DNA from 2 places in the Kitasatospora sp. NPDC088160 genome. Region 2 is predicted to be linked to the other one. Evidence: riboswitches for the same ligand, from Rfam matches in the RefSeq annotation. Region 2 holds a riboswitch; the other holds the start of a gene.
The links. Region 2 has a riboswitch for S-adenosylmethionine ahead of thrC (threonine synthase). Riboswitches for the same ligand answer to the same signal wherever they lie in the genome.

Region 1: linked by a shared signal. The riboswitch ahead of ACIOGZ_RS27900 (aminotransferase class V-fold PLP-dependent enzyme) and the one ahead of thrC (threonine synthase) in region 2 are both predicted to bind S-adenosylmethionine.

What each region holds. Positions count from the first base shown of each region.
Region 1 is NZ_JBIUSS010000019.1:128,032-143,627, reverse strand. It holds gene ACIOGZ_RS27960 (cysteine desulfurase/sulfurtransferase TusA family protein) at 1-951, opposite strand, end outside; gene coxB (cytochrome c oxidase subunit II) at 1,320-2,174, shown strand; gene ctaD (cytochrome c oxidase subunit I) at 2,171-3,946, shown strand; gene ACIOGZ_RS27945 (cytochrome c oxidase subunit 4) at 3,946-4,362, shown strand; gene ACIOGZ_RS27940 (Ig-like domain-containing protein) at 4,542-5,804, shown strand; gene ACIOGZ_RS27935 (GntR family transcriptional regulator) at 5,824-6,195, opposite strand; gene ACIOGZ_RS27930 (ubiquinol-cytochrome c reductase cytochrome b subunit) at 6,302-7,954, opposite strand; gene ACIOGZ_RS27925 (Rieske 2Fe-2S domain-containing protein) at 7,951-9,003, opposite strand; gene ACIOGZ_RS27920 (c-type cytochrome) at 9,012-9,821, opposite strand; gene ACIOGZ_RS27915 (heme-copper oxidase subunit III) at 10,009-10,629, opposite strand; gene ACIOGZ_RS27910 (hypothetical protein) at 11,026-11,451, shown strand; gene trpD (anthranilate phosphoribosyltransferase) at 11,572-12,648, shown strand; SAM riboswitch class IV at 12,756-12,873, shown strand; gene ACIOGZ_RS27900 (aminotransferase class V-fold PLP-dependent enzyme) at 12,927-14,306, shown strand; gene ACIOGZ_RS27895 (Lrp/AsnC ligand binding domain-containing protein) at 14,334-14,615, opposite strand; gene ACIOGZ_RS27890 (rhomboid family intramembrane serine protease) at 14,657-15,439, opposite strand.
Region 2 is NZ_JBIUSS010000027.1:117,822-133,417, reverse strand. It holds gene ACIOGZ_RS34430 (cupin domain-containing protein) at 1-150, opposite strand, end outside; gene ACIOGZ_RS34425 (DUF3263 domain-containing protein) at 218-478, shown strand; gene otsB (trehalose-phosphatase) at 509-1,348, shown strand; gene ACIOGZ_RS34415 (trehalose-6-phosphate synthase) at 1,435-2,901, opposite strand; gene ACIOGZ_RS34410 (glucosyl-3-phosphoglycerate synthase) at 2,952-3,929, opposite strand; SAM riboswitch class I at 4,101-4,237, shown strand; gene thrC (threonine synthase) at 4,255-5,535, shown strand; gene ACIOGZ_RS34400 (MoaD/ThiS family protein) at 5,575-5,853, shown strand; gene ACIOGZ_RS34395 (cold-shock protein) at 6,454-6,657, shown strand; gene groL (chaperonin GroEL) at 7,004-8,626, shown strand; gene ACIOGZ_RS34385 (hypothetical protein) at 8,722-9,078, shown strand; gene ACIOGZ_RS34380 (PadR family transcriptional regulator) at 9,200-9,583, shown strand; gene ACIOGZ_RS34375 (hypothetical protein) at 9,580-10,566, shown strand; gene ACIOGZ_RS34370 (copper homeostasis protein CutC) at 10,624-11,310, shown strand; gene ACIOGZ_RS34365 (AAA family ATPase) at 11,368-13,419, opposite strand; gene ACIOGZ_RS34360 (DNA repair helicase XPB) at 13,748-15,385, opposite strand; gene ACIOGZ_RS34355 (hypothetical protein) at 15,575-15,596, shown strand, end outside.

The DNA.
Region 1 (15,596 bases), on a different contig from region 2:
GGAGCCGGAGGAGACCGCGAAGCCCGCCCGGTCCAGTTCGGTGAGCAGCACTTCGCCGTCCACGTACAGGCAGGAGAAGGTGACGATGTGCGGCAGCCGCCGCACCGGGTCGCCGACCACCTCCACCTCGGGCACCAGCTGCGGCACCCGGGCCCGGATGCGTTCCACCAGCGCGTGGAGCCGGGCGTTCTCCCGCGCGGCCTCGGCCCGGACGGCCCGCAGCGAGGCGGCCGCGGCGACGATCGCCGGGACGTTGACGTAGCCGGGCACCCGCCCGCCCTCGCGTTCGTCGGCCGGCAGCGGCGAGGCGTACCGGACGCCCTTGCGCACCGCCAGCACCCCGACGCCGGGCGGCCCGCCCCACTTGTGCGCGCTGGCGGTCAGCAGCGACCAGCCGGCCGGGACGTCCACCCGCCCGACGCTCTGCGCGGCGTCGACCAGCAGCGGGACACCGGCCTCGCGGCAGTGTCCGGCGACCTCGCCGACCGGCTGGACCGTCCCCACCTCGTGGTTGGCGCTCTGCAGGACGGCCAGCGCGGTGTCCGCGCGCAGCAGCGCGGCGAACACGTCCGGGTCGACCCGCCCGGCGCGGTCCACCGGCGCCACCGAGACGGTGCCACCGCCCGCCTCCTGACGCTCGGCGACGTGCAGCACGCTGGAGTGCTCGACCGCCGAGTGCACCAGGTGGCCGCCGCGCCGCCGGTGGCCGGCCAGCGCGCCCAGCATGCCCAGGTGCACCGCCTGCGTCCCGCTCGCGGTGAAGGCGATCTCGTCCGCCCGGGCTCCCAGGGCCTCGGCCACCGTCTCGCGGGCGGCGTCCAGCAGCATCCGGGCCTGCCGGCCGGAGCGGTACAGCCGGGCCGGATCGGCCCAGCCCTCGTCCAGGGCGGCGGTCAGCGCCTGTCGTGCGACGGGGTGCAGAGGGGCCGTCGAGGCCGCATCGAAGTACACGGTCACATTTAACGACACACCCGGAGGCTTTCCGGTCCGACGACGTCGCTTACCGGCCGTCAGTCGATCACCCCGAATGTCCGCTTCGTCCGCGTCCGACGGACCGTCACCCGCGTGGTTCGAGGTCATCCCCCGATCGGGCGTAAGGACCTCGAATGCCTACGATGACCTGCGGCGCAGCCCCTGCCGGGCCTGATCGGGCGACCGGGCGGCGCGTTACCGGGGGCTGCCCGTCAGGAGCGCATAAGGCTGGAGTAGGGTTTGGCCCGCATAAGCATTCAAACCGTGCCCGTGGACGGGTCGCCGGGGAGGCTCACAATCCTCCGCGGGGCGACGCGAAGGCGGGCGAGACTTCGGGAAGGCGCTACGTGAGTCCCAACGGCTCCGACCGCTCGCCGCGGCGCACGATGCGGCGGAAGCTGCCTCAGGCGCTGGCACTGGGCCTCGTCATCGCGACCGCCACCGGCTGCTCGGCCAACGACCTCCCCAGGCTTGGCCTCCCGAGCCCCGTCACCAAGGAAGGGCCGATGGTCCTCCAGATGTGGCAGGGCTCCTGGATCGCGGCTCTGGTGGTCGGCGTACTGATGTGGGGTCTGATCATCTGGAGCGTGATCTTCCACCGGCGCAGCCGCACCGGCGTGGAGGTCCCCCCGCAGACCCGGTACAACGTGCCCATCGAGGCGCTCTACACCGCGGTCCCCATCATCATCGTGTCGGTGCTCTTCTACTTCGTCGCCCGCGACGAGTCGAAGCTGATCGCCGTCTCCGAGAAGCCGCAGCACACGGTCAACGTGGTCGGCTTCCAGTGGAGCTGGGCGTTCAACTACGAGAACACCGAGAACCCCGACCCGGCCAACAAGGATGCCGCGTACGACGTCGGTACGCCCAAGGAGGTTCCGACCCTCTGGCTGCCGGTCGACGAGTCGGTGCAGTTCCGGCTGACCTCGCGTGACGTCATCCACGACTTCTGGCCCGTCAACTTCATGATGAAGATGGACGTCGTGCCGGGCGTGGTGAACAGGTTCGAGGTCACCCCCACCGTCAAGGGCGAGTACATGGGCAAGTGCGCGGAGCTCTGCGGCACCGACCACTCGCGCATGCTGTTCAACGTCAAGGTCGTCGACCGCGCCGACTACGACAAGCACCTGGCGGACCTCCGGGCCAAGGGCCAGACCGGCGCGTTGCCCTCCGGCATCACGACCATGGGAAGTGAAGAGAAGTGACCATCCTCAACGAGCCCGCCGCGGCCGGCGGGGGCGCCGGGGCCGTCACGGTCGGGGCGCAGCGGACCCGCAAGCCGGGTTCGACCATCATCAAGTGGCTGACCACCACCGACCACAAGACGATCGGCACCCTGTACCTGGGCACGTCGTTCGCCTTCTTCCTGATCGGCGGCATCCTCGCGCTGGTCATGCGCGCCGAGCTGGCTCGTCCCGGGACCCAGATCCTGTCGAACGAGCAGTTCAACCAGGCGTTCACGATGCACGGCACGATCATGCTGCTGATGTTCGCGACGCCGCTGTTCGCCGGCTTCGCGAACTGGATCATGCCGCTCCAGATCGGCGCCCCGGACGTGGCGTTCCCGCGTCTGAACATGTTCGCGTACTGGCTGTACCTCTTCGGTTCGACCATCGCGGTGGCGGGCTTCCTGACCCCGAACGGCGCGGCCAACTTCGGCTGGTTCGCCTACTCCCCGCTGTCGGACGCGGTCCGTTCGCCGGGCGTCGGCGCCGACATGTGGATCATGGGTCTGGCCTTCTCCGGCTTCGGCACGATCCTCGGTGCGGTCAACTTCATCACCACGATCATCTGCATGCGCGCCCCCGGCATGACGATGTTCCGGATGTCGATCTTCGTCTGGAACGTCCTGCTGACCGCCGTGCTGGTCCTGCTGGCCTTCCCGGTCCTGGCCGCCGCGCTGTTCGCCCTGGAGGCGGACCGTAAATTCGGGGCCCACGTATTCGATCCCGCCAACGGCGGGGCGATGCTGTGGCAACACCTGTTCTGGTTCTTCGGCCACCCCGAGGTGTACATCATCGCGCTGCCGTTCTTCGGCATCGTGTCGGAGATCATCCCGGTCTTCAGCCGCAAGCCGATGTTCGGCTACTCCGGCCTGATCGCGGCCACCATCGCGATCGCCGGTCTGTCGGTGACGGTGTGGGCGCACCACATGTACGTCACCGGGCAGGTGCTGCTGCCGTTCTTCTCCTTCATGACCTTCCTGATCGCGGTCCCGACCGGTGTGAAGTTCTTCAACTGGGTCGGCACCATGTGGAAGGGCTCGCTGAGCTTCGAGACGCCGATGCTCTGGACGGTCGGCTTCCTGGTCACCTTCCTCTTCGGTGGTCTGACCGGTGTGCTGCTGGCCTCCCCGCCGATCGACTTCCACGTCTCGGACTCGTACTTCGTCGTCGCCCACTTCCACTACGTGGTCTTCGGCACCGTCGTCTTCGCGATGTTCGCCGGCTTCCACTTCTGGTGGCCGAAGATGACCGGCAAGATGCTGGACGAGCGCCTCGGCAAGATCACCTTCTGGACGCTGTTCTTCGGCTTCCACACCACCTTCCTGGTCCAGCACTGGCTCGGCGCGGAGGGCATGCCCCGCCGCTACGCCGACTACCTGGCCTCGGACGGCTTCACCACGCTGAACACCGTCTCGACCATCGGGTCGTTCGTGCTCGGCGCCTCGATGCTGCCGTTCCTCTACAACGTGTGGAAGACGGCCAAGTACGGCGAGAAGGTCGAGGTCGACGACCCGTGGGGTTACGGCCGTTCGCTGGAGTGGGCGACCTCCTGCCCGCCGCCGCGGCACAACTTCCTCACCCTGCCCCGGATCCGCTCCGAATCCCCGGCCTTCGACCTCCACCACCCGGAGATCGCCGCGCTGGACTACCTGGAGAACCACGGTGAGCCGGCCAAGCACCTCGCCGGCGTGACCCCGGCGAAGTACGACGCCCCGAAGCTGGACAAGGGCAAGAAGGAGGGCGACGTCTGATGAAGGAACAGGGAAAGATCTTCCTCGGCCTGGCCGTCTTCGTCCTCGCGATGGCCGTCACCTACGGCCTGTGGACCAACCACTCGGAGCACGGGATCGAGGCGGCCGGCACCACGGCGCTGTTCCTCGCCTTCGCGCTCTGCGCCTTCATCGGGTACTACCTCGCCTTCACCGCCCGCCGGGTGGACAGCGGCGCGGGGGACAACCCCGAGGCCGAGGTGGCGGACGACGCCGGCGAGCTGGGCTTCTTCGCCCCGCACAGCTGGCAGCCGCTCTCCCTGGCGATCGGCGGTTCGCTGGCGTTCCTCGGAGTGATCTTCGGCTGGTGGCTGCTGTTCTGGTCGATCCCGATCATCCTGATCGGCCTCTTCGGCTGGGTCTTCGAGTTCTACCGGGGCGAGAACCAGAACCAGTAGGTTCCCGGGTTCCGCCGACGACGACAGGGCCGGTCCTCCCGCACGGGGAGGACCGGCCCCGTTGCGTCTCCAGGGTGACGAAACCACTCACCCGGGTGAACGCGGGGTCGCTCCGATGTCGCTTCGGCCAGCCTCGTTCCTACGATCTGAGCAATCGTGCGGACCCTCGGAGGCGTTTCATGGCCGACAGGCGCGGAATCGCAGGTATCGGCGGCATCTCGCTGACCCTCGCAGTACTGGCCCCGCTGGCCGCCTGCTCGTCCGGCGGCGGCGAGGCGGTCGGCCCCCACCGGATCGACGCGGCCGCGTTCGTCCACCTCTCGGCCGAGGGCGGGGGCAAGGTCGACCCCTCCAAGCCGCTCACGGTGACGTCCGTGCCCGGCAGCCGGCTCACCGACGTCACCGTGACCGGCCCGGACGGCCGGGTGGTGGCCGGTCAGCTCGCCGAGGACCAGCACAGCTGGCAGACCACCGGCCGGCTGAAGGCCGACACCGACTACTCGGTGCGGATCGCCGCCGACGACGGCAAGGGCGGCCGCGGCGACACCACGGCGGACTTCAGCACCCTCGCCGCCCAGCGCCTGCTCACCGCCAAGCTGGGCCCGGACTCCTCCGGCAGCGGCATCTACGGCGTCGGCCAGCCGCTCACCGTGCAGCTCTCCGAGGCGGTGCAGGACCCGCAGGCCCGCCAGGAGGTCGAGCGCGTCCTGACCGTCAGCTCCCAGCCCGCCGTCACCGGCGCCTGGTACTGGGTGGGCGACAAGGAACTGCACTTCCGCCCGCAGGAGTACTGGCCGGCCGGCACCACCGTCTCGCTGGCCTTCGACGGCACCGGCGTCCGGATCGAGGACGGCCTCTACGGCGGCGACCGCAGCACGCTGGGCCTGCGGATCGGTGCCCGGGTCGAGACGGTGGTCGACGCGGCCGCCCACGTGCTCACCCTCAGCCGTGACGGCGAGCTGGTCCGGAGCATCCCGGTGACCACCGGCAAGCCCGGCTTCGACACCCGCAACGGCGTCAAGGTGGTGCTCGGCCAGGAGCGGTCCGTCCGGATGAACGGCGAGACGATCGGGATAAAGGCCGGGAGCTCGGAGTTCTACGACCTCAACGTGGAGTGGGCCACCCGCGTCACCTGGAGCGGCGAGTACGTCCACGCGGCGCCCTGGTCGGTCCGCTCGCAGGGCCTGGAGAACGTCAGCCACGGCTGTACCGGCATGAGCACCGAGAACGCCAAGTGGTTCTTCCAGAACACCAGGGTGGGGGACCTGGTGACGGTGGTGAACAGCCGCGGCGCCACCATGGAGCCGTTCGGCAACGGCTTCGGGGACTGGAACATCTCCTGGACGGACTGGGTCAAGCACAGCGCCCTCGGAGAGCCCGTCAGCACCACCGCGCCGGCCTCCCAGGCCCACGCCTCGGGGATGATCCGCCCGGAGGCCTGAGGGCCCCTGGAGCGCCTTCTCAGGCCTCCTGGTAGGCCAGCCGCAGGGCGGCGTCCACCGCGGCCAGCGCGTCCGCCCGCGGGAGCCCGAGCCGGGTCGCCCGCTCGGCGTACTCGGCGGCGGCCGCGGCGGCCAGCCGGTGCGCGGTGTCGCCGGTGGCCGCGATCAGCGTGCCGCGCCGGCCGTGGGTCTCCACCACGCCGTCCGCCTCCAGCTCCCGGTACGCCCGGGCGACCGTCCCGGCGGCCAGCCCCAGCTCCTCGGCCAGGGCCCGGACGGTGGGCAGCCGCAGCCCGGTCGGCAGCTCGCCGGAACGGGCCCGCTCGGCGATCTGGGCCCGGATCTGCTCGTACGGGGGAGTGGCGGCGGCGGGGTCGACGGACAGCTGCACGGGAGCTCCTGGAGGGTGCGGACGGGGGACGGGAAAGCCCGAGGGCCGCTGACCAGAAGAACTCTGGTCAGCGGCCCTCGGGTGTGACGCTGCGGGGCGTACGGGATCAGTGGTGGCCGTGGCCGCTGGTGATCTCGTGGTGCTCCTCGGAGGTCGGCTTGGGGATCTGGGCGCCGCCGCCGTAGAAGCCGCGGGACAGCTTGGCCCGGGTGCGGCCGAGCAGGCCGGCCTTGCTGGCCACGCCGTTCTCGTCCGTCTGGGCCGGCAGCTCGACCGGCTGGACCTGCTCGTGCGCGGTGAGCTTGTACAGGTCCTTCTGCGGCAGCTGGGCGTGCACCTCGACGAACTCGCCGTGCGGCAGGCGCTTGATGACGCCCGTCTCGCGGCCGTGCAGCACCTTCTCCTTGTCCCGGCGCTGGAGGCCGAGGCACCAGCGCTTGGTGACGATGAAGGTGATGACCGGCACCGCGAAGAAGCCGACGCGGACGAAGTAGGTGATCGAGTTGATCGACAGGTGCAGGTGGGTGGCGAACAGGTCGTTGCCACCACCGACCAGCAGCACCAGGTACAGGCTGATCCAGGCGGCGCCGAGCGCGGTGCGGACGGGCGCGTTGCGCGGGCGGTCCAGGATGTGGTGCTCGCGCTTGTCGCCGGTGATCCAGCCCTCGATGAACGGGTAGACCGCGATCGAGACCAGGACCAGCGGGAAGATCATCAGCGGGATGAAGACACCCAGGTTCAGGGTGTGGCCCCACAGGCCGACCTCCCAGCCCGGCATGACGCGGATCAGGCCTTCGGAGAAGCCCATGTACCAGTCGGGCTGGGCGTCCGTGGACACCTGGTCCGGGCGGTACGGGCCGTACGCCCAGATCGGGTTGATGGTGGCGATCGCCGAGATGGCGGCGATCAGACCGAACACCAGGAAGAAGAAGCCACCGGCCTTGGCCATGTAGACCGGCATCAGCGGCATGCCGACGACGTTCTTCTCGGTCTTGCCCGGGCCGGCCCACTGGGTGTGCTTGTGGTAGAAGACCAGGATCAGGTGCGCCACCAGCAGGCCGAGCATGATGCCCGGGATCAGCAGCACGTGGATCGTGAAGAAGCGCGGCACGATGTCGTGGCCGGGGAACTCGCCCCCGAACAGGAACATCTGGATGTAGGTGCCGACCAGCGGGACGGCGAGGATCGCGCCTTCCATGAACCGGATACCGGTACCCGACAGCAGGTCGTCCGGCAGCGAGTAGCCGAAGAAGCCGTCGAACATGCCCAGGATCAGCAGCAGGAAGCCGAAGACCCAGTTGATCTCACGCGGCTTGCGGAACGCGCCGGTGAAGAACACGCGCATCATGTGCACGAGCATCGCGGCCACGAAGACCAGGGCGGCCCAGTGGTGGATCTGCCGGATCAGCAGACCGCCGCGGACCTCGAAGCTGATGTCCACCGTCGAGGCGTACGCCTCGGACATCCCGATGCCCTTGAGCGGCACGTACGAGCCGTTGTAGACGACCTCGGCCATCGACGGCTTGAAGAACAGCGTCAGGTAGACACCGGTCAGGATGATGATGACGAACGTGTAGAGGCAGATCTCGCCCAGCATGAAGGACCAGTGGTCCGGGAAGATCTTGCGCAGGTTGGCCTTGGCGAGGGAGTAGATCCCCACCCGGCCGTCCGTCCAGTCAGCAGCGGCCTCCCACTTGTTGGCGGGCTTGGCGCGCGTGCTGGCGGGCTTGGCGGCACCGGTGGTGCTGCTCGTACTCATCGAGCACGCTCCCAGTAGCTCGGGCCGACGGGCTCGTCGAAGTCGCCGGTGGCGACCAGGTAGCCCTTCTCGTCAGTGATGATCTTCAGCTGCGGCAGCGGGTGGCCGGCCGGGCCGAAGATCACGCGCGCGCCGTCCGCCAGGTCGAAGGTCGACTGGTGGCAGGGGCAGAGCGCGTGGTGGGTCTGCTGCTCGTACAGGCTGATCGGGCAGCCGACGTGGGTGCAGATCTTGGAGTAGGCGAGGATGCCCTCGAAGGCCTTCTCCCGCGACCGGTCGTCCTTGATGTCGTCCGGCGCGATGCGCACCAGCATCAGGGCGTCCTTGGCGATCGCCTGCTGGAAGTCCTCGTCGTGGACGTGCAGACCCTCGGGCATGGCGAAGGTCAGCGAGCCGATGACGATGTCCTCGGCCTTCATCGGCAGGTTGGTGCTCATGTTGATGAGCTGCAGGGGCTTGGCCGGGGTCGCCTCGTTCCAGCCCGTCTCCTTCAGCTTCTTCTCGGGCAGCGGCCCGAGGTCGCGGAGCAGGACCACGCCGGAGAGCGGGACCAGCGCCATGGAGCCGATGAGGGTGTTGCGGATCATCTTGCGGCGGCCGAAGCCGGACTCGGCGGCACCGGTCTTGAACTGCTCGATGACGTCCGCGCGGACCTCGTCGTCAGCCTCGATCGGGTGGCGCTCGGCCGGCAGCTCGACGTCCGACATCAGCGTGCGGGCCCAGTGGACCGCACCCGCGCCGATCATGAACAGCGCGACGCCCAGGGTCAGGCCGAGCGCGAAGTTCAGCGCGCTGACGTGACCGAGCGGGAAGATGTAGACGATCTTGTCCGGGTCGATGGCCACGTACGAGGCGATGAAGCCGATGGTGGCGAGCATCGAGACCACGAACATCAGCGAGACCTGGCGCTCGGCCCGCTGGGCGGCCCGCTCGTCGATGTCGGTGCGGCGGGGCTCGTGGGCCGGAAGGCCCGGGTCGGCGAACGGGTCACCGTGCGCGGCGACGTCACCGGCGGAGCCGTGTGACTCCGGAAGCTTCTCTTCTGACATGTCGTGGCTCATGACTTCTTGGCCTTGGTGGTGTGGGCGGCGACCCAGATCGCGACCGCGATGAGCGTGCCGAGACCGAAGATCCAGCCGAACAGACCCTCGGTCACCGGACCGAGGCTGCCGAGCGTGAGACCACCGGGGTTGGGCTCATCGGAGGTGGTGTGGCGGACGAAGGCCACGATCTGCTTCTTCTGCTCCTCGGGCATGGTGGTGTCCGGGAACGACGGCATGTTCTGCGGGCCGGTCTGCATGGCCTCGTAGATGTGCTTGGCGTCCACGCCCTCCAGCGACGGGGCGTACTTGCCCTTGGTCAGGGCACCGCCCTGGCCGGCGAAGTTGTGGCACTGGGCGCAGTTGGTGCGGAACAGCTCGCCACCCTTGGAGATGTCGTCCGGGTTGGTCGAGGTGTACTGCTCCGGGGTCGGCGTCACCGGGCCGGGGCCGAGCGAGGCGACGAAGGCGGCGAGCTGGTCGATCTCCGCCTGCGAGTAGATGTTCTTCTTGCGCGGCACCTGGGCGCCGGGCTGCTGGGCCGGCATGCGGCCGGTACCGACCTGGAAGTCGACAGAGGCGGAGCCGACGCCGACCAGGCTCGGACCGTCGCTGCTGCCCTGGCCGTTCAGGCCGTGGCACGAGGAGCAGCCCACGGCGAAGAGCTTCTTGCCCTCATCGATCGCGAGCGACTGCGCGGCGACGTCGGCCTGCGCCTTGTCGGCGGGCGCGAACGCGGCGTACAGCCCCCCGGTTGCCGCCAGGGCGAGAAGTAGGACGACCAGCGCCGCCAATGGGTGGCGCCGTCGTGCGGAGAGCTTTTTCACGGAATAACCCCGGTGTCAGGATCTGGTCGACTGGTGGGTGCACCCGGCGGCCGGTCTGGCCGGCACGAGGCTGCCTGTCTAGGGCTGCGCGCGCGGTCGGTCGGTGGGAGCGTCGCCACCGGCAGAATCGGCCCGACGCCGGTGAGGGCGGGGACCGAAGCCGGTGGCCAGCGACCTGATCAGCTGGTTACTTGATCAGGTAGATGGTCGCGAACAGGCCGATCCACACGACGTCGACGAAGTGCCAGTAGTACGACACGACGATCGCGGCGGTGGCCTGCTCGTGCGTGAAGCGCTTGGCTGCGTACGTCCGTCCCAGGACCAGCAGGAAGGCGATCAGACCACCCGTCACGTGCAGACCGTGGAAGCCGGTGGTCAGGTAGAACACCGTGCCGTACGGGTCGGAGGACAGCGAGAGGCCGTCCTTCTTGACCAGCTCGGTGTACTCGAAGATCTGGCCGCCGATGAAGATCGCGCCCATCACGAAGGTGATGACGAACCACGAGCGGAGCTTCTTCACGTCCCCGCGCTCGGCAGCGAACACGCCGAGCTGGCAGGTCAGCGAGGAGAGCACCAGGATCGTGGTGTTGACCGAGGAGAAGGGCACGTTGAGGGCGTGCGCCTTCTCGGTCCAGAACTCGGCTCCCTTGACGGAGCGGAGCGTGAAGTACATCGCGAAGAGGGCCGCGAAGAACATCAACTCGGAACTGAGCCAGACGATCGTTCCGACGCTGACCATGTTCGGCCGGTTGACCGATCCGTGCGCGTGCCCGGTTTCTACTGCTGTTGCTGTCGCCACGACGGACATTATGTCGGTCCCTTATTCCGTCTTCACGCCGGGGGGTGTCCCTCGGAGTGTCCGGTGCGTGCGGTATGCCCCCCTGGAGGGCGGTGGGGGGTCCCAATGGCGGCTGAGCAGCGGCGTGTCCCTTTTCTGACGGTTCCTTCGGAGGGGCCTGCGACCCCGTTGCCCAGCGCGTCGTTGCACGCTTGGCGGAGCCTCCGGGGGTAATGCGCGGGCCCCTTATCGGCCGTACGGGTGGTCTGGACGGGTCCGGGTGACGGGCCGTCCTCCGGGCGGGTGAGTCGCGGGCGCGGCGGCTTGAGGAGGAAGGTCCGCGAGGGGGACTCGGCGACGGGTGATCGGGAGTAGCATCCGGATCAGGCGAACGTGGTCCGGATCACACTTGAGGGAGCAGGGCCCATGGCGTACACGACCGACGAGACGCTCACCGTCCTCGTCTACAGCGATGACCGCAACACCCGAGAGCAGGTGCTGACGGCACTCGGCCGCCGGCCCGTCGAGGACCTTCCGGAACTGTCCTACCTGGAGTGCGCAACCACCCCCGCGGTGCTGAAGGCACTGGAGAAGGGCGGCGTGGACCTCTGCATCCTGGACGGCGAGGCGGTGCCGGCCGGCGGGCTCGGGCTCGGCCGCCAGCTCAAGGACGAGATCTACGGCTGCCCGCCGGTGCTGGTGCTGATCGGCCGGCCGCAGGACTCCTGGCTGGCCGCCTGGAGCCGGGCCGACGCCGCGATCTCGCGCCCGGTGGACCCGGTGGCGCTGGCCGAGGCGGTCGCCACCCTGCTGCGGGCGCGGCTGGCCAAGCGGGCGCCCGTCAGCCGCTGAGCGGTGCCGTCTCAGAACTAGAGAAGACGCCGCCGGGGGAACCCCGCCGGTCGATAGGCTGACTCCATCCGTACGGACGTCCCCCCGCCGCGGGGAACCCGACAACAGCTGGAGTCAGCCATGGTGAACGTGAACCCTGCGAACGGTGGTACCGCACCCGCGCAGGTGGTCCGCACCTGGCCGGACGTCCTGGCGGCGCTGTTGAAGGGGGAGGACCTCGACCGCTCGGCCACCGCGTGGGCGATGGACCGGATCATGAGCGGCGAGGCGTCCCCCGTCCAGGTGGCCGGGTTCATGGTGGCGCTGCGGGCCAAGGGTGAGACGGTCGACGAGATCACCGGCCTGGTGGACGCGATGTACGCGCACGCCGAGCCGCTGGACATCCCCGGCCCGGCCGTGGACATCGTCGGCACCGGCGGCGACCGGGCCAAGACCGTCAACATCTCCACCATGTCGGCGATCGTCGCGGCCGCGGCCGGCGCCAAGGTGGTCAAGCACGGCAACCGGGCCTCCTCCTCGGCCAGCGGCTCCTCGGACGTGCTGGAGAAGCTCGGCGTCCGCCTCGACCTGTCGGCCCGGCGGGTCGCCGAGATCGCCGAGGAGGTCGGGCTGACCTTCTGTTTCGCGGCCAAGTTCCACCCGTCGATGCGGCACGCCGCCACCGCCCGGCGCGACCTCGGGGTGCCGACCGCGTTCAACATCCTCGGCCCGCTGACCAACCCGGCCAAGGTCACCTCGCACGCGATCGGCTGCTTCGACACCCGGCTCGCCGGACTGATCGCCGGCGTGCTCGCCCGGCGCGGCTCGACCGGCCTGGTCTTCCGGGGCGACGACGGCCTGGACGAGCTGACCATCACCACCACCTCGCAGGTGTGGATCGTGCGGGACGGGACCGTCACCGAGACCGCCTTCGACCCGCGGGACGTCGGCGTCGAGCTGGTCGGCATCGAGGCGCTGCGCGGGGCGGACCCCTCGTACAACGCCGAGGTCGCGCGGCGGCTGCTGGCCGGCGAGCGCGGGGCGGTGAGGGACGCCGTCCTGATGAACACGGCGGCGGCGCTGGTCGCGCTCGACCTGGGTGAGGCGCCGCTCACCGAACAGCTCGCGGCGGGCATGGCGCGGGCCGAGCGGGCCATCGACTCGGGCGCGGCGCAGGAGCTGCTGCGGCGTTGGTCGGAGGCCACCAGCCGGGTGTGAGGCGGTACTTGGGAGCCCGTGCCGGAACGCCGGCGCGGGCTCCTCGGCTGTCCGGATGGTGGATGCCTGTTTGACCACTCGCTGGGCGCGACCTAGAGTCTTGGCCAGGTCATGAGTGACAGCGTCAAGCCCCAGCTTGCTGTCCGGCAACCCTCCGTCCGTGGCGGGGTGCCCTGGGTGAGGACCGGGTCGCTCGGCGAATCGTCCGTGCGGCAAGCGCGGACGCCCGACGACTTAGCACTCCCGGGGTCCCACACCCCCAGAAGGAGTGCATCCTCATGTCGATCGCCACCGAAATCTGCGCCCCCCTCGCCGTCCTCGGCCACGACGTCCAGGTCCCGCTCGCCAGCGGCGAGAAGGTCGGGTACGCGGCCCTCGACTACGCGGCCAGCTCCCCGGCGCTCCAGCGGGTCTGGGACGACGTCTCCGCCTACGCCCCCTACTACGGCAGCGTGCACCGCGGCGCGGGGTACCTCTCCCAGCTGTCCACCGACCTGTTCGAGCAGAGCCGCCGCACCGTCGCCGAGTTCCTCGACCTGCGCGAGGGCGACCAGGTGGTCTTCACCCGGGCCACCACCGACTCGCTGAACCTGCTCGCCTCGGCCGTCCCGGCCGGGACCCGGGTGTTCGCCTTCGAGACCGAGCACCACGCCTCGCTGCTGCCCTGGGCGCACGCCGGGCTCGACGTCCACTACCTGCGCGCGCCGCGCTCGCACGCCGAGGCGGTCGCCGCCCTGGACGCCGCGCTCGCCGAGGCGCCCGAGGGCCCCAAGCTGCTCTGCGTCACCGGAGCCTCCAACGTGACCGGCGAGCTGTGGCCGGTCGCCGAGCTGACCGGGACCGCGCACCGGCACGGCGCCCGGGTGGTGCTGGACGCCGCCCAGCTGGCCCCGCACCACCGGGTCTCGGTGCGCGAGCTGGACGTCGACTGGATCGCCTTCTCCGGCCACAAGATCTACGCGCCCTTCGGCGCCGGCGTGCTGGCCGGCCGGGCGGACTGGCTGGACGCGGCCGACCCGTACCTGGCCGGCGGCGGGGCGACCCGGACGGTGGCCCGGGGGACCGACGGCTCGGTGGCCGTCCAGTGGCACTCCGGTCCGGCCCGGCACGAGGCCGGCTCGCCGAACGTCATCGGCGCCTACGCGATCGCCTCGGCCTGCCGGGCGCTGAGCGAGGCGGGCTTCGACGTGCTGGAGGCCCGGGAGCGGCAGCTGATCGCCCGGCTGACCGCCGGGCTGGCGGAGATCCCGCAGGTCAAGGTGCTGACCCTGTTCGGCGCCGAGGCGGCCCGGGTGGGCGTGCTGTCCTTCGTCGTCCAGGGCTGGAACAGCTCGCACTTCTCGGCCGCGCTGTCCGCCGAGTACGGCATCGGGGTCCGCGACGGCCTGTTCTGTGCGCACCCGCTGCTGCGCACCCTGCTCGGGGACGAAGAGGTCTCCCCCTCCGAGTGCGGGGCGCCCGAGCCGTCGCTGCCCGGCGAGCGCAGCCTGAACGCGATCCGGGTGAGCTTCGGGGCCGGGACCCCGGACGAGCACGTCGACCGCTTCCTGACCGCCGTGCGCGAGCTGGTCACGGACGGTGCCGCGTGGAACTACCGCAACGAGGGCGGGCGCTGCGTCGCCACCGTGCAGGTCGACCGGGGGCGTCAGCAGGGCTGAGGGGCCCGGTCGGCGGGGCCGAGGGGCCTACTCGTCCAGGCCGAGGGCGAAGGCGGCCTCGAGGTCGTGCTGGGAGTAGGTGCGGAAGGCGATCTGGGTCTCGGTGTGGGCCACGCCCGGGACCTTGTTCAGCCGGCCCGGGATGACCGCGGCCAGATCGTCGTGCCGGCGCACCCGGACCATCGCCACCAGGTCGTAGCCACCGGTCACCGAGTACACCTCGCTGACGCCCTCGATGGCCGCGATGGCTTCGGCGATCTCCGGGATGCGGTCGACACTGGTCTTGATCAGGACGATGGCGGTGATCACTGTTCGGGCTCCTTTGTGGGGTGCCGCCAGCGTATCGGGCGTCAGCCGGGTCGTCTCGGGGGGTGGCTGACCGCCGTGCAGGCGTAGAGGAAGCCCGCCGAGAAGCCGATCACGTGAACCAGATAGGCCACCCCGGGCCCGGCCGAGTGGACCGACCACCACTGCAGGGCGAACCAGAGGCCGAGCACCAGCCAGGCCGGGAAGCGCAGCGGCAGGAACAGCAGCAGCGGGACGAGCGTCGTCACCCGGGCGCGCGGATGGAAGCGCAGGTAGGCGCCGAGGACGGCGGAGATCGCGCCGGAGGCGCCGATCAGCACCCGGGTGGAGCCCGGGGAGTGCGCCTCGGCGAGGGCGAAGCCGTACGTGGCCAGGCTGCCGGCGGCCAGGTAGAAGACGGCGAACCGGGCCCGGCCCAGCCGCCGTTCGACGGTGGGGCCGAAGACGTGGAGGAAGAGCAGGTTGCCCAGCAGGTGCAGCCAGCCGGCGTGCACGAAGAGCCCGGTGAGGACGGACAGCGCCGGGTGCTTGCCCGGGGTGGGCGCGGCCGGGCAGCCCGGGGCCGGGTCGGGGGCCTGGGCCAGCTGCTCGGCGGTCAGCGGGCGGCCGGCCAGCACCTCGGCGGGGATGACGCCCCAGCGCTGCTCGTACCGCTGCTCCGCGCAGAGCCGGGACTGGCCGGTGCCGTACAGCGGGTTGAGCCCGGCGGCCGGGCCCAGCAGGAACACCAGGGTGTTGACCGCGATCAGGGCGTAGGTGACCGCCGGGGCGGGCACGGACGGGTGCTCGCCCCGCGCGTCGGTGTGCCCGGGGGCCGTCAGTGCCATGCGGCCAAGCATCCCTCCGTGTCGGGCGTGTGACACGGCCTTGTACGGCAGGTGGACTAGCCCGCTCGTTCTCCTGACTGGTGGCCGGGATGGTTGCCTCAGGCAATAGGCTTGGGGCGGGCAATCCCGCCTCCCGCCGCCGACGCCGGGGCTCCGG
Region 2 (15,596 bases):
CCAGATGCCGCGCAGCTGGCGGCCGTCGGGGGACTCGGCGAGGACCAGGCCGGAGACCTCCGGGGTGCCGGAGACGATCTGGGCCGGGTCGAGCGGATCGGGTTCGAGGTCGGCGGTGGGGATGTGCACGGCGAAGCTGGGCGTGGTCATACCGCCGACGCTAGCCGGGGCGGCCGGGTGCCGGAGGGCGCACAGTGTGTCCGGCTCACGCGGGAGAATGACACTCCGTAGTGATGGCGGAGGTGTCCTGGTGGGCGAGCTGAGTGAGCGGGACGTGGCGGTGCTGGCCCTGGAGGGGCGGCAGTGGCGGACGGCCGGGGCCAAGGAACGGGCGATCCGGGAGGAACTGGGGCTCTCCTCCACCCGGTACTACCAGCTGCTGAACGCGCTGCTGGACCGGCCGGAGGCCCTGGCGCACGCCCCTGTCCTGGTGAACCGGCTGCGCCGGATCCGGGAGGCCCGGCGGGCGGCACGGTAGCGGGACGGGGCCGCGGGGTAGGGCTCGGGCATGGGCTTTGACGAGAAGTGGGTGCCGGTCACGGCTGCCGGGCGGGACGGGCTGCGGGCGATCCTGGCGGCGCCGGGCGAGGCGGTGATCGCGCTGGACTTCGACGGGACGCTGGCGCCGATCGTGGCGGATCCCGATCGGGCGCGGGCACATCCGGGGGCGGCGGCCGCGCTGCGGGCGCTGGTGCCGGCGGTGCGGGCCGTGGTGGTGGTGACGGGTCGGCCGGCCGCGCTGGCGGCGGAGTACGGCGGCCTGGACGGGCTGCCCGGGGTCGTGGTGCTGGGGCACTACGGCGCCGAGCGCTGGGAGGGCGGCGAGGTGACCGCGCCGCCGGTGCACCCCGGGGTGGCCGGGGCGCGGGCGGCGCTGCCTGGCCTGCTGGCGGCGGCGGGGGCGCCCGAGGGGACGTGGCTGGAGGACAAGGGGCGCTCGCTGGCGGTGCACACCCGGCGCACGGCGGCGCCCGAGGAGACGCTGGAGCTGCTGCGGGCGCCGGTCGGCGAGCTGGCGGCCGGGCACGGGCTGGTGGTGGAGCCCGGGCGGCTGGTGCTGGAGCTGCGGCCGCCGGGGGTGGACAAGGGCGCGGCGCTGACCGGCTTCCTGCGTGAGCGCGGGGCAGGTTCGGTGCTGTACGCGGGGGACGACCTGGGGGACGTGGCGGCCTTCGCGGCGGTGGAGAAGCTGCGCGGCGAGGGGGTGGCGGGGCTGCTGGTGTGCAGCGGCGCGGTGGGGGACGCGCCGGTGCGCGAACTCGCCGACCGGGCCGACCTGGTGGTCCCGGGCCCGGCCGGCGTGGTGGAGCTGCTCGCGGCGCTGGGCGCGGCCGTCGGCGCGGTCTGAGCCGGGCGGCGGCGCGTTGAGCGAGTTCAGAGCGCGTTGAGCCGGTTCACAGCGCGTTGAGCCGGTTCACAGCGCGTTGAGCTGGTTCACAGCGCGTTGAGCTGGTCGAGGAACCACTGCTGCGGGGGCAGCGCGGTGGCCGCCGCCGCGAGGCGCTTGGTGCGGTCGGCGCGCTCCCCCTCGGGCATGGTGAGGCCGGCGTGCAGGGCGTCGGCGGTGGCGATGATGTCGTACGGGTTGACGGTGAGCGCGTCCTCGGCGAGTTCGGCGTGCGCGCCGGCCTCGCGGGAGAGCACCAGGGCGCAGCCGTGGTCGGACACCACCGGAACCTCCTTGGCGACCAGGTTCATGCCGTCCCGGATCGGGTTGACCAGGGCCACGTCGGCGAGCCGGTAGGCGGCCAGGGAACGCGGGAAGTCGTCGTCGACGTGCAGGATCAGCGGCTGCCAGGCGGGGGTGGCGAACTCGGCGTTGATGTCCTCGGCGAGCCGTTGGACCTGCGCGGTGTAGGCGCGGTACTCGGCGAGGTCGGTGCGCGAGGGGTAGGCGAAGGCGATGTGCACCACCCGGTCGTGCCATTCGGGGCGGGTGCGCAGCAGGTGCCGGTAGGCCTGGAGGCCGCGGACGATGTTCTTGCTCAGCTCGGTGCGGTCGACCCGGACGATGGTGCGCCGCCCGCCGACGGCCTCGCGGAGGGCGGCGAGGCGTTCGTCGACGTCCGGGCGGTGGGAGCGCTCGCGCAGGAAGTCGGCGTCGGCGCCGAGCGCGTGCACGCCGAGCCGGGTGGTGCGGCCGGCGTGGGTGACGGTCATGGCGTCCCGGTCGACCTCGGCACCGAGCAGGTCGGCGCAGCAGTCGGCGAAGGCCAGCGCCCAGCGGCGGGTCAGGAAGCCGGCCCGGTCGGCGCCCAGGATGCCGGTGAGGACGGCCTCGGCGACGTCGTCGGGCAGCAGCCGGAAGTACTCGGGCGGGGCCCACGGGGTGTGCGAGAAGTGGCCGATCCGCAGGTCGGGGCGGGCGGCGCGGAGCAGGGCAGGGGTCAGCGAGAGGTGGTAGTCCTGGACCAGCACGGCGGCCCCGGGGGCGGCCTCGGCGGCCAGCGCCTCGGCGAAGGCGGCGTTGTAGGCGCGGTAGGCGGCCCACTCGGTGCGGAACCCGGCGTCGAAGGCGGGGGCGGTGGGGGTGGCGTAGAGCAGGTGGTGGACGAACCAGAGGGTGGAGTTGGCGACGCCGTTGTAGGCGCGGGCGAAGGTGTCGGGATCGATGTCCAGCATGCGGACGGCCTGGCCGCCCACGTCGTGCCCGGCGAGGTCGAGGCGGCCGTCCGGGGCCCCTCTGGCGGCCTGCCGGTCGGCCGCGCCGAGGGCGGCGCAGACCCAGACGGCGTCGGGGTCGTCGATGGCGGAGAGGCCGGAGACCAGGCCTCCGCCGCCGCGGCGGAGGGTCAGCGTGCCGTCGTCCGCGGTGCCGAACGACACCGGTCCCCGATTGGAGGCCACCAGGACGGGGGCGGTGCCGGTCGCACTCGAACGTTCGGTCGTGAGATCGCCCATGGTTGGTACGTTGCCGGGGCTCCGGAGCGGCAAACCCTTTCGGTGGGTGTTCAGTGTCGGGTCGCGTACTCGGGCACGGTGTGCATGGGCGGGCGTTCCAGGGCGGTCACCGGGTGGGTGTGGGCGGTGAACTCCCGGCTCTGCGGGTCGCGGGTGAACTGGGTCAGCAGCGGGTGGACCAGGTCGGCCGAGGCCTTCAGCCGGTGGGTGCGGTCGAGGCGTTCGAGGGCGGTGCGGTAGATGGTGGCGGCCATCCGGCCGAGGGCCTGGCCGTCCTGGTGCCGGTGGTGCCGGACGCCGACGTCCACCTGGGCCAGGGCGTCCAGCCCGACCGTCTCCAGCGCGTCGACCAGCAGGCCGAGTTCGACGCCGTAGCCGGTGGGGAAGGGGAGCCGTTCGAGCAGCGCGCGGCGGGCCGCGTACTCGCCGCCGAGCGGCTGGACGAAACCGGCGAGTTCCGGCCAGTGCAGGTTGAGCAGCGGGCGGGCGACCAGTTCGGTGACCCGGCCGCCGCCGGCCGGGACCACCGCGCCCTCGGTCTCCAGCGGCCGGTCGTACATGGCCTTGACCAGCTGGATGTCCGGTTCGGTGAGCAGCGGGCCGAGGATGCCGGAGACGAAGGCCGGGTCGAACTCGCGCAGGTCGGCGTCGACGAAGCAGACGATGTCGCCGCGGGTGACCAGCAGCGAGCGCCAGAGCACCTCGCCCTTGCCGGGGACGGCGGGCAGCCGGGGCAGGATCGCGTCGCGGTACTCCACCCGGGCGCCGGCCCGGGCGGCGGCGGCGGCGGTGGCGTCGGCCGAGCCGGAGTCGACCACGACGAGTTCGTCGACCAGCGGGAGGCGCTCCATCAGCTCGCGGCGGATGGTGCGGACGATGTCGCCGACGGTGGCCTCCTCGTCCAGCGCGGGCAGCACCACGCTGACCGTGTGGCCGGTCCGGCGCTTGGCCTCCAGCAGGGCGTGCACCGGCCGGTCGACCGCGCTCCACGAGCGGCGGCGCAGCCAGGACGCCGCCTGCGGGAGCAGCGCGGGGGTCGGTTCGGCGGGCACGGGACTCTCCTCGGCGGGGTCGGTGGGACGCGCCATCTCGCGTGGCGGACGATCCCGTTCGGGGTTGACGCCTTCGGATACAGTCTTCGTACAGCGGCCGGACCTTTGCACGCCGGGGTCGCCGTTGAGCACCACCACAATTTCACAAGCTCATCCAGAGGGACTGAGGGAACGGCCCGTTGACGTCCCGGCAACCTTCTCGCGCGGCTGTCTGTCGACAGGCCCCGGCGGGACAGGTGCCAATTCCGGCCTGTGGCGCGACCGTGCCACGGGGAAGATGAGGAGAGAGGCCTCCGCCATCATGGCTATCGACACTGTCGCACCCGCATCCGTGGACCTCGGCCCCGCCACCGCGCTGTCCTGTCGGGAGTGCGGCACCCGCTTCCCGCTCGGTCCGAGCTTCGCCTGCCTGGAGTGCTTCGGCCCGTTGGAGATCGCGTACGACTTCGGCAGCGAGGACGCCGAGGCGCTGCGCCGCCGGATCGAGGCCGGCCCGAGCTCGATCTGGCGCTACGCGCCGCTGCTGCCCGTCCCGGCCGACGTCGCCACCAAGCCCAACCTGAACCCCGGCTGGACCCCGCTGGTCAAGGCGGACAACCTGGGCCGCGAGCTGGGCTTCACCGCGCAGCTGCACATCAAGGACGACTCGGGCAACCCGACCCACTCGTTCAAGGACCGCGTGGTGGCCTGCGCCATCGAGGCCGCGCGGGCCTTCGACTTCACGACGCTCTCCTGCTCCTCCACCGGCAACCTGGCCGGCGCGGTGGGCGCGGCGGCCGCCCGGGCCGGCTTCAAGTCCTGCGTGTTCATCCCGCACGACCTGGAGCAGGGCAAGGTCGTCATGGCCGGGGTGTACGGCGGCGAGCTGGTCGGCATCGAGGGCAACTACGACGACGTGAACCGCTTCTGCTCGGAGCTGATCGGCGACCCGGCCGGCGAGGGCTGGGGCTTCGTCAACGTCAACCTGCGCCCCTACTACGGCGAGGGCTCCAAGACGCTGGCGTACGAGATCTGCGAGCAGCTCGGCTGGCGGCTGCCGGAGCAGATCGTCATCCCGATCGCCTCCGGCTCCCAGCTGACCAAGATCGACAAGGGGCTGCAGGAGCTGATCAGGCTCGGCCTGGTCGAGGACCGGCCGTACAAGGTCTTCGGCGCCCAGGCGGCGGGCTGCTCCCCGGTGTCGGCGGCGTTCAAGGCCGGCCAGGACGTGATCCGCCCGGTCAAGCCGGACACCATCGCCAAGTCGCTGGCGATCGGCAACCCGGCGGACGGCCCGTACGTGCTGGACATCGCCCGGCGCACCGGCGGCGCGGTCGAGGACGTCACCGACGCCGAGGTGGTGGACGCGATCCGGCTGCTGGCCCGGACCGAGGGCGTCTTCGCCGAGACCGCGGGCGGGGTGACCGTCGGCGTGCTGAAGAAGCTGGTGGAGACCGGCCAGCTGGACCCGGCCAAGGAGACCGTCGCGATCAACACCGGCGACGGCCTGAAGACCCTGGACGCCGTCGCCGGGGCCGGGATGACCGCCGTCATCCGCCCGACCCTGGCGTCCTTCCACGACGCCGGCCTCGCGTCCGCCTGAATCCCCCCACCCCGCTGGGCCCTGTCCGCTAGGAGAACCATGAGCGCCAACGTCCGTATCCCCACCATCCTGCGCACCTACACCGGCGGCGCCGCCGAGGTGGCCGCCGAGGGCGCCACCCTGGGCGAGGTCATCGCCGACCTGGAGAAGAACCACGCGGGGATCGCCGCCCGCATCCTGGACGACGCCGGCAAGCTGCGCCGCTTCGTCAACGTCTACGTGAACGACGACGACGTGCGCTTCGCCGAGGGCCTGGCGACCGGGATCGCGGACGGCGCCAGCGTCTCGATCATCCCGGCGGTGGCCGGCGGCTGCTGAGCCGCGCCCCGATCCGGGCACCCCGCCCGAGCCGCTCGTCCGACCGGCCGTCCGCGCGTACGGAATTCCGTTCTCCGTACGCACGGGCGGCCGGCCGCATTTCGGCGGGAATATGGCGGGGTCAAGTCGGAGTAGAGTGTGGCTCGGTTGGGAACAGGGCTTCCCCTCATCCTCACCCGCGAATCACCCGCGAATCACCCGCGAATCGCCGGACGGTCGTCCGGCCGCTGAGACCGGTCGGGTGCCTGGGCCGTGAAACATGTCAGGCAGATGTCAGAATTCCCGCGGGGATTTGCAGTAATCCGTCCGCTATGTCCGGCGTGAAATGCCGAATTCCTCCCGCTTTGGCCCGTCCTGCCCCTTGGCGTGGTGCCGGAATTCCCCGCAGCTGACCCTGTTGCAGAGGGCGTCGATCCGGATACATTCAGCCGCGGTCGACGTAATCACCCGCTCACAGGGCGCCGTCAGGCACCCCCGGCGGAGGGTTGCGGCGTGCACGGCTGCGCCCAGGGGGGGTTCCCCGGGCCGGCCTTCAAACCAGACCCGGGCCCGCGACCTGCGGGCGCGTGAAGGGCCAGCACAGCACTAGGGGAGTTCGGAATGGCTCAGGGCACCGTCAAGTGGTTCAACGCGGAGAAGGGCTACGGCTTCATCGCGGTCGACGGTGGTGCGGACGTCTTCGTCCACTACAGCGCGATCCAGATGGACGGCTACCGCACCCTCGAGGAGGGCCAGCGGGTCGAGTTCGAGATCTCCCAGGGACAGAAGGGCCCGCAGGCGGACATGGTCCGCGCCGCGGTGTGACCCCCTTCCGACCCCAGGAGCTCGGCGCGGCCCACGGCTGGTGACCACTCGCTTCTCGACGGGCCCGTGCGACACGCGTCGTACGGGCCCGTCGGCGTTCCCCGGCGGGGAGTTGCGCGGGTCGGCGGGAGCGCCCCGGGCGGCTCGCGGGATCGCGATTGGGCTTGCACTCGACCACCCCGAGTGCTAATTATTGGCGTTAGCACTCACAGCGTGAGAGTGACAGCGGACCGGGTCGGTGAGGCCCCCGGGAGCGGTAGGGGAAAGGACCCCCGCACACCAGGGCCGTCCGTCGCGGGCACCCCTTGGTCCGAGCAGTCGACCGTGTCCCGGAGGACCACTTCTGATGGCCAAGATCATCGCCTTTGATGAGGAAGCTCGCCGCGGCCTTGAGCGTGGCATGAACCAGCTCGCCGACGCAGTGAAGGTCACGCTCGGCCCCAAGGGTCGCAACGTCGTGCTGGAGAAGAAGTGGGGCGCCCCCACGATCACCAACGACGGTGTCTCCATCGCCAAGGAGATCGAGCTCGAGGACCCCTACGAGAAGATCGGCGCGGAGCTCGTCAAGGAGGTCGCCAAGAAGACCGACGACGTCGCGGGTGACGGCACCACCACCGCCACCGTGCTCGCCCAGGCCCTGGTTCGCGAGGGTCTGCGCAACGTCGCCGCCGGCGCCAACCCGATGGCCCTGAAGCGCGGCATCGAGAAGGCCGTCGCCGCCGTCTCCGACCAGCTGCTGGCCCAGGCCAAGGACGTGGAGACCAAGGAGCAGATCGCCTCCACCGCCTCCATCTCGGCCGCCGACACCCAGATCGGCGAGCTCATCGCCGAGGCCATGGACAAGGTCGGCAAGGAAGGCGTCATCACCGTCGAGGAGAGCAACACCTTCGGTCTGGAGCTCGAGCTCACCGAGGGCATGCGCTTCGACAAGGGCTACATCTCCGCCTACTTCGCGACCGACCTGGAGCGCATGGAGGCGACCTTCGAGGACCCCTACATCCTCATCGCCAACTCCAAGATCGGCTCGGTCAAGGACCTGCTGCCGCTGCTGGAGAAGGTCATGCAGAGCGGCAAGCCGCTCGTCATCATCGCCGAGGACGTCGAGGGCGAGGCCCTGTCGACCCTGGTCGTGAACAAGATCCGCGGCACCTTCAAGTCCGTCGCCGTCAAGGCCCCGGGCTTCGGCGACCGCCGCAAGGCCATGCTCGGCGACATCGCCATCCTCACCGGTGGCACCGTGATCTCCGAGGAGGTCGGCCTCAAGCTGGAGAACGCCGGCATCGACCTGCTGGGCACCGCCCGCAAGGTGGTCATCACCAAGGACGAGACCACCATCGTCGACGGTGGCGGTGACAGCGAGCAGGTCGCCGGCCGCGTGAACCAGATCCGCGCCGAGATCGAGAACAGCGACTCGGACTACGACCGCGAGAAGCTCCAGGAGCGCCTCGCCAAGCTGGCCGGCGGCGTGGCCGTCATCAAGGCCGGCGCGGCCACCGAGGTGGAGCTCAAGGAGCGCAAGCACCGCATCGAGGACGCCGTCCGCAACGCGAAGGCCGCCGTCGAGGAGGGCATCGTCGCCGGTGGTGGCGTCGCGCTGCTCCAGGCCTCGGTCGCCTTCGACAAGCTGGAGCTGGAGGGCGACGAGGCCACCGGTGCCAACATCGTCAAGGTCGCGCTGGAGGCCCCGATCAAGCAGATCGCGACCAACGCCGGCCTGGAGGGTGGCGTCGTGGTGGAGAAGGTGCGCAACCTCCCCGCCGGTCACGGCCTGAACGCGGCCACCAACACCTACGTCGACCTGATCGCCGAGGGCATCATCGACCCGGCCAAGGTGACCCGCTCCGCGCTGCAGAACGCCGCCTCCATCGCGGCGCTGTTCCTCACCACCGAGGCCGTCATCGCCGACAAGCCGGAGAAGGCCGCTGCGGCCGCCGGCGGCGGCATGCCGGGCGGTGACATGGACTTCTGATCCTGATCGCACCGATCGGATCGGCTGGTTCCTGATCGTGTGGGCGGTCCCCTTCGGGGGGCCGCCCACACGGCGTTCTACCGGAGAATGGACAGATGGCTTCCGACGACATCGAGACCGCGCTGCACAACGCGCGGGCGCTGATCCTGGCCGACCTCACCTCGCGGGACGTGGCGGACGCCGCCGTCGTCTCCCTGGTGGAGCAGGCCGTGACGCACCGCCGCTGGTGGTTGGAGCAGTGGCCGGACGGCACCGGGTACGTGCTCGGGCTGGTCGCCCAGGACATCCAGGACGCGCTGCTGGAGGCGTACGGGCGCTGGCCGCTGTGCACCGCCTGCGCCGCCGACGGGGACCCGCACGCGCTCGGCGTGGAGCCGGAGCTGGGGCCGGAGCCGCACTGGGTGTGCGGCAAGCAGGGCGCGGTGGTCGCGCCGGTGGGGGAACTCTCCTAGCCCGCTCGTGGTCCGCTCCCAGCCCGCTCCTGGTCCGTTCCCAGTCCGCTCGTGGTCCGCGTCGTGGACCGGGCGGCGGGAGTACTGGACCTATAGGTAGGTTGACGATATATGTAGTCGTATGACTGAACGCTCGATGCAGGAGCCGACGCTGCTGCTGCTCACCGCTCTGGCGGACGCCCCGAGACACGGCTACGCCCTCATCCAGGAGATCGCCGCCATCTCCGAGGGCCGGGTCAAGATGCGCACCGGCACCCTGTACGGCGCCCTCGACCGCCTGCTCCAGCAGGGGCTGATCGAGGTCGCCGCGGAGGAGGTCGTGGACGGGCGGGCGCGGCGCAGCTACGCGCTGACCAGCGTCGGCCGGGAGGCGCTGGCCTCCGAGGCGGAGCGGCTGCGGGCCGTCGCCACCGAGGCGGAGCGCCGTCTCGCGAACGTCTGGTCGGCGCTCCAGGGCAAGCCGGAGCCGGAGGGGAAGTCGATGATGAGGGGGTTCTTCGCATGACCATGACCACACCGACGATGGGGGCGCCTTCGACCGCGCTGCGGGCGGCGCTGCAGTTCTACCCGCCCCGCTACCGCCGGGAGCGCGGCGAGGAACTGGCCGCGGTGTTCGCCGACACCACGGCGGAGGCGGGCCGCTCGGCCGTCGCCCGTGAGGCGTTCGACCTGGCCGCGTACGGGCTGCGGGTGCGGCTCGGGCTGACCGGCTCCTCGCTGGCCGGGCGGGTGCTCGCGCTGGCCGCGCCGATGGTCGCCGGGGCGCTGGCCGGTGCGGCGCTGGTGCCGTGGGTGAGCGATGCGGAGCGGGCCGCCCGCCGGCTGACCTGGGACCCCTCGTACACCACGTACGCGCTGACCATCGCGCCGCCGGTGATCGCGCTGCTGCTCGCGGTGGCCGTCGTGACGGGGCGCTGGACGGCAGTGCGGGTCATCTCGCTGCTCCAGGCCGTCTCCGCGCTGTTCGTGCTGGCGCAGGCCGTCGTGCTGCCGCCGGAATTCGACCTCTGGGGGGTGGGGGACAGCAGCGTGGCCACCATGCCGTTCGTGCTGGGGGCGCTGCTGCTGGCCGCGGCGCCGACGGAGTTGCTGCCCAGGGCCTCCTGGCGTTCCGGCGGGCTGGCGCTGGCCTCGGTCCTCGGGGGCGGGCTGCTGGTGGCGCTCCAGCACTGGGGCGACTCCACCTTCCCGCTGGACATGCAGTGGTTCGCGGCGCTGCTGATCGGGCCGCTGCTGCTGACCTTCACCGCGCTGCGCGGCCGGGTGCTGCCGGCGGCCGTCGGGGTCGCGGTGCTGTCGCTGACGATGTTCGCGGGCCTGTTCAACATCTGGCGCGAGGGCCGCGGGTTCTGGCACGTGCTGCCGATGGCGGCGCCGGTGCTGCTGCTCCTGGTGGCGGCCGCGGTGGCGATGCGCCGGATCGGGCCCGGCGGACGGTTCGGCGGATGGTTCGGCGGGGACTCCGGGAAGGGGCGCAGCCTGGCGTGACCCGGGGGACGGGGCGAAGGGCTCGCCGGGCCCGGCCGGATGTGGCAACCTACTGATATGTCTAGACCAATTTTCGAAGTCATCGCGTTGACGCCCCAGGACGCCCAGGCTGCCGAGTCGGGTGGCGCCGACCGGCTCGAACTGGTCACCGACATGGCCGCGGACGGGCTCACCCCGTCCGTCGAGGACTTCGCCCGGATCCGGGCCGCCGTCGACATCCCGCTGCGCGTCATGCTCCGGATCCGGGACGGCTTCGCGCCCGGCGGCCTGGACGAACTGGCCGCCCGGGCCGCCGCGTTGCGGGCCGAGGGCGCCGAGGAGTTCGTCTTCGGCTTCCTCCACGCCGACGGCACCGTCGACCTGGCCGCCACCGCCGCCGTCGCCGAGGCGGTGGCCGGCTGCCGCTGGACCTTCCACCGGGCGATCGACCACAGCACCGACCGGGCCGCCCTGCGGGCCGCCGTCGGCGCGCTGCCCGGGCTGGACACCTTCCTCACCTCGGGCGCGCCTGCCGGCGTCGACGCCGGGTACGAGGTGCTGCTGGCGGAGCAGGCCCGCGCGGGCGAGCCCGGGTACGGGCAGCGGATCCTGATCGGCGGCGGCCTGCGGGCCGAACACCTGAAGGGGCTGCGGGCCGAGGGCTTCGACGGCTTCCACGTCGGCGGTGCGGTGCGGGTCGACGGCTGGCGGACGCCGGTGGACGCGGCCAAGGTCGCCGAGTGGCGGGCCCTGATCGACGCCTGAGCGTGCGCGGAGGGCGGGGGCCGGTCCCGGTGGGGCCGGCCCCCGCCGCTCGGTTCCTCAGCGCAGCTGCGCGGGCAGCGGTTCGCCGTGCAGCACCGTCAGGCCGGAGACGGCACGGGTGAGCGCCACGTACAGCCGCCGCAGGCCGGTCCGCTCGTCCGGCTCGCCCGCGATCACCGCGGCCGGCTCGTCCAGCACCACGTAGTCGTACTCCAGACCCTTGGCCAGCGAGGCCGGCACGAGCGTCAGCCGGGCCTCGGCGCTGGTCTCGGCGCCGGGGGACAGGTACGGCAGGCCGGCCGCGGTCAGCGCCTCGGCGAGCAGCGGGATCCGGGCGTCGGCGGCGATCAGTCCGGTCGAGCCCTCGTGCTCCAGCGCCTCGCGGCAGGCCGCCACGACGGCGGGCACGGCCTCCGCGTCCGGGAGGCGGCGGATCGTCAGCGAGCCGGGGGCGTCGCGGACGGAGGTCGCCGGGGCCAGGCCCGGGGCGATCGCCGGGAGCAGCCGGGAGGCGTACGCGATGACCTCCTCCGGCACCCGGAAGCCCTTGGTCAGCTCCTCGACGTGGGCGTCCGGCTTGCCCAGGTGGCGCAGCGCGTCCGGCCAGCTCGCCGTCGCCCACGGGGTGGTGCCCTGGGCGAGGTCGCCGAGGACGGTCGCCGAGCCGGTCGTGCAGCGCCGGCCGACCGCGCGGTACTGCATCGGGGAGAGGTCCTGCGCCTCGTCCAGCACCACGTGCCCGAGCGAGGGGGTGCGCTGCACCAGGTCCGTCGCCTCGTCGACCAGGACGGCGTCGGCCTGCGTCCAGCGGGCCGTCTTCACCGAGCGGCCCGGCTTGGGCCACAGCACCGCCTGCTGCTCCTCCGGGGTCAGCACGCCCTCCGCGCAGGCGGCCAGGAACTCCGGGTCGGAGAGCAGTCGCAGCACCAGCTTCGCCGGGTCGACCGCCGGCCAGCACTCCTTGGCCACCGCCTTGACCGCGGGGTTGCGGGCCACCGCGTCCTGCACCCGGTCGTCGGGGGCCTCGCCGGACTGTTCCATCTTCAGCAGCACGGTGTGCGCGATCCGCTGTGGCAGGGCGTCCCTGGCGGCGCCGTAGCGCACCTCGCGGCTCTTCAACTCCTCGATGATCGCGGTGAGTTCGTTCACCTGGACGCGCCAGCGGCGGGAGCCGCGGACCACCACGCAGGGCTCGGTGGGCAGCGTGATGCCCGCGCGCACCGCCCGGCGCAGCACCTCGGCCATCCGGGCGTCGCCCTTCAGCCGGGCCGCCCGCGGGTCGTCCTCGCCGCGCACCTCGACGTGCCCGACCAGCTGCTGCACGGTCGCCTGGTTGACGTCCAGCTCGCCCAGGGCCGGGAGCACCTGCTCGATGTAGGAGAGGAAGGCGTTGTTCGGCCCGATCACCAGCGTGCCCGTCCGGGCGAGGCGCTCGCGGTGCGCGTACAGCAGGTACGCGACGCGGTGCAGGCCCACGGCCGTCTTCCCGGTGCCGGGGGCGCCCTGGACGCAGATGGTGCCCGTCACGTCGGAGCGGACGATCTCGTCCTGCTCGGGCTGGATGGTGGCGACGATGTCGCGCATCGGGCCGACGCGGGGCTTCTCGATCTCGGCGGCGAGCAGGGCGGAGGCGGTGTCCGCCTCCGCCGGGTCGCTCAGGTGCTCGTCCTCGTAGGCGGTGAGCTCGCCGCCGGTGTAGCCGAAGCGGCGGCGGCGTTCGACGTCCAGCGGCTCGGTGCGGCTGGCCCGGTAGAACGGCTGGGAGACCGGCGCGCGCCAGTCGATCACCATCGGGTCGCCGTCGGCGTCGTGGACGTGCCGGCGCCCGATGTAGAAGCTCTCCCCGCCGCCTCCTTCGCTCAGCTCCTCGCTGATCGTGTGCAGGTAGTCCAGGCGGCCGAAGAACAGCGGGGTGTGCGAGAGGTCGGCGAGGGCGGCGATCCGGGCCTCGATCTGGTTCTGGAGGACGGCGGCGGACACCCAGGTGCCGGTCACGTCGCGCAGGTCCAGCGACTGGACGTCCTCGCGCATCGCTCGCAGCGCGGACCGGGACGCGGCCAGGTGGTCGCGTTCGCGCTGGAGGGGGTCGGTGGTGGGGGTGGCGGGCACAGCGAACCTTCCCGGCTGCGCCGGAAGCGGGCGCAGCGGATCGATGGAGCTCACGGTGGGTACGGCCGACCGGTTGCCGTGCGGTCGGCGCCTCCCCCGGCTGCCCGCGCGACTTCAGCGGGTACCACGGTTCGGGAGGGGGCAGACGGACGATCCTAGACCCGGGCGCCCCGGGGTTCCAGCCCCGCAGGTCCCGGGCCCGCGGGTCCCGGCCCCCGTACGGCCCGGAGGACGTGCGCGACGGCGGCGCCGCCCCGGGCACCGCCGCGCGCGTGGTCCTCCTCGGGCGCGACGGTGTCCGGTACCGGGGCGTGTCCTACCGCACGTCCTACAGCACGTCGTCCGCGTCGATGATGCGGTACGCGTAGCCCTGCTCGGCCAGGAAGCGCTGCCGGTGGGCGGCGAAGTCCTGGTCCACGGTGTCCCGGGCGACCACCGAGTAGAAGTGCGCCGAGTGGCCGTCCGCCTTCGGACGCAGGACGCGGCCCAGGCGCTGGGCCTCCTCCTGGCGGGAGCCGAACGTCCCGGAGACCTGGATGGCCACGGTGGCCTCGGGCAGGTCGATCGAGAAGTTCGCGACCTTGGAGACCACCAGGACGCCGATCTCCTTGTTGCGGAACGCCTCGAAGAGCTTCTCGCGCTGGGCGTTGCTGGTCTCGCCCTTGATCACGGGCGCGTCCAGCACCTCGCCGAGCTCGTCCAGCTGGTCGATGTACTGGCCGATGACCAGCGTCTGGTCCTTCTCGTGCTTCTTCACCAGCGCCTCCACCACCCGCCGCTTGGTCGCCGTGGTGGCGCAGAAGCGGTAGCGCTCCTCGGGCTCGGCGGTGGCGTACGCCAGGCGCTCCGAGTCGGTCAGGGTGACCCGCACCTCGCAGCAGTCGGCGGGCGCGATGTAGCCCTGTGCCTCGATCTCCTTCCACGGCGCGTCGAAGCGCTTGGGCCCGATCAGGCTGAACACGTCGCCCTCGCGGCCGTCCTCGCGCACCAGCGTCGCGGTCAGGCCCAGGCGGCGGCGGGCCTGGAGGTCGGCGGTGAACTTGAACACCGGCGCCGGCAGCAGGTGCACCTCGTCGTAGACCACCAGGCCCCAGTTGCGGGCGTCGAACAGCTCCAGGTGCGCGTAGGCGCCCTTCCGCTTGGTGGTCATCACCTGGTAGGTGGCGATGGTGACCGGGCGGATCTCCTTGCGCGTCCCGCTGTACTCGCCGATCTCCTCCTCGGTGAGCGAGGTGCGCTTGACCAGCTCGTGCTTCCACTGGCGGGCCGAGACGGTGTTGGTGACCAGGATCAGCGTCGTCGACTTGGCGTGCGCCATCGCGGCCGCGCCGACCAGCGTCTTGCCGGCGCCGCAGGGCAGCACCACGACGCCCGAGCCGCCGTGCCAGAAGCCCTCGACGGCCTGCGCCTGGTACGGGCGCAGCCGCCAGCCGTCCTCGTCCAGCTCGATCGGGTGCGCCTCGCCGTCCACGTACCCGGCGAAGTCCTCGGCCGGCCAGCCGAGCTTGAGCAGCACCTGCTTGATCTGGCCGCGCTCGGAGGGGTGCACCACCACCGTGTCCGGGTCGACCCGGGCGCCGACCAGCGGCGCGATCTTCTTGGAGCGCAGCACCTCCTCCAGCACCGGCCGGTCGGTGGTGGCGAGCACCAGCCCGTGCGTCGGGTGCTTGAGCAGCTGGAGCCGCCCGTAGCGGCCCATGGTGTCCGCCACGTCCACCAGCAGCGCGTGCGGCACCGGGTAGCGCGAGTACGTCACCAGGGCGTCGACCACCTGCTCGGCGTCGTGCCCCGCCGCCCGCGCGTTCCACAGCCCGAGCGGAGTCACCCGGTACGTGTGCACGTGCTCGGGGGCGCGCTCCAACTCGGCGAACGGCGCGATGACGCGGCGGCACTCGGCGGCCTTGGGGTGATCGATCTCCAGGAGAAGAGTTTTGTCGCTCTGGACGATGAGCGGTCCGTCGTTCACGCGGGGAAGCCCTCCACTGGCTGACAGGCTGGATTGACGCAGACCCTCCAGTGTCGCGCATTCCGCGGCGAACGTGGTCGGGCTCCTTCCGAACGGGAACGGGCTCCTTCCGTTCGTACGGGCGACCGAGCCCGCGCTCCGGGCGACGGCGCCGGGTGACCGCGGTGCGCATCGCTCGTTGAGCCGGTCATGAAGAAGTCGAAGCGCGTTC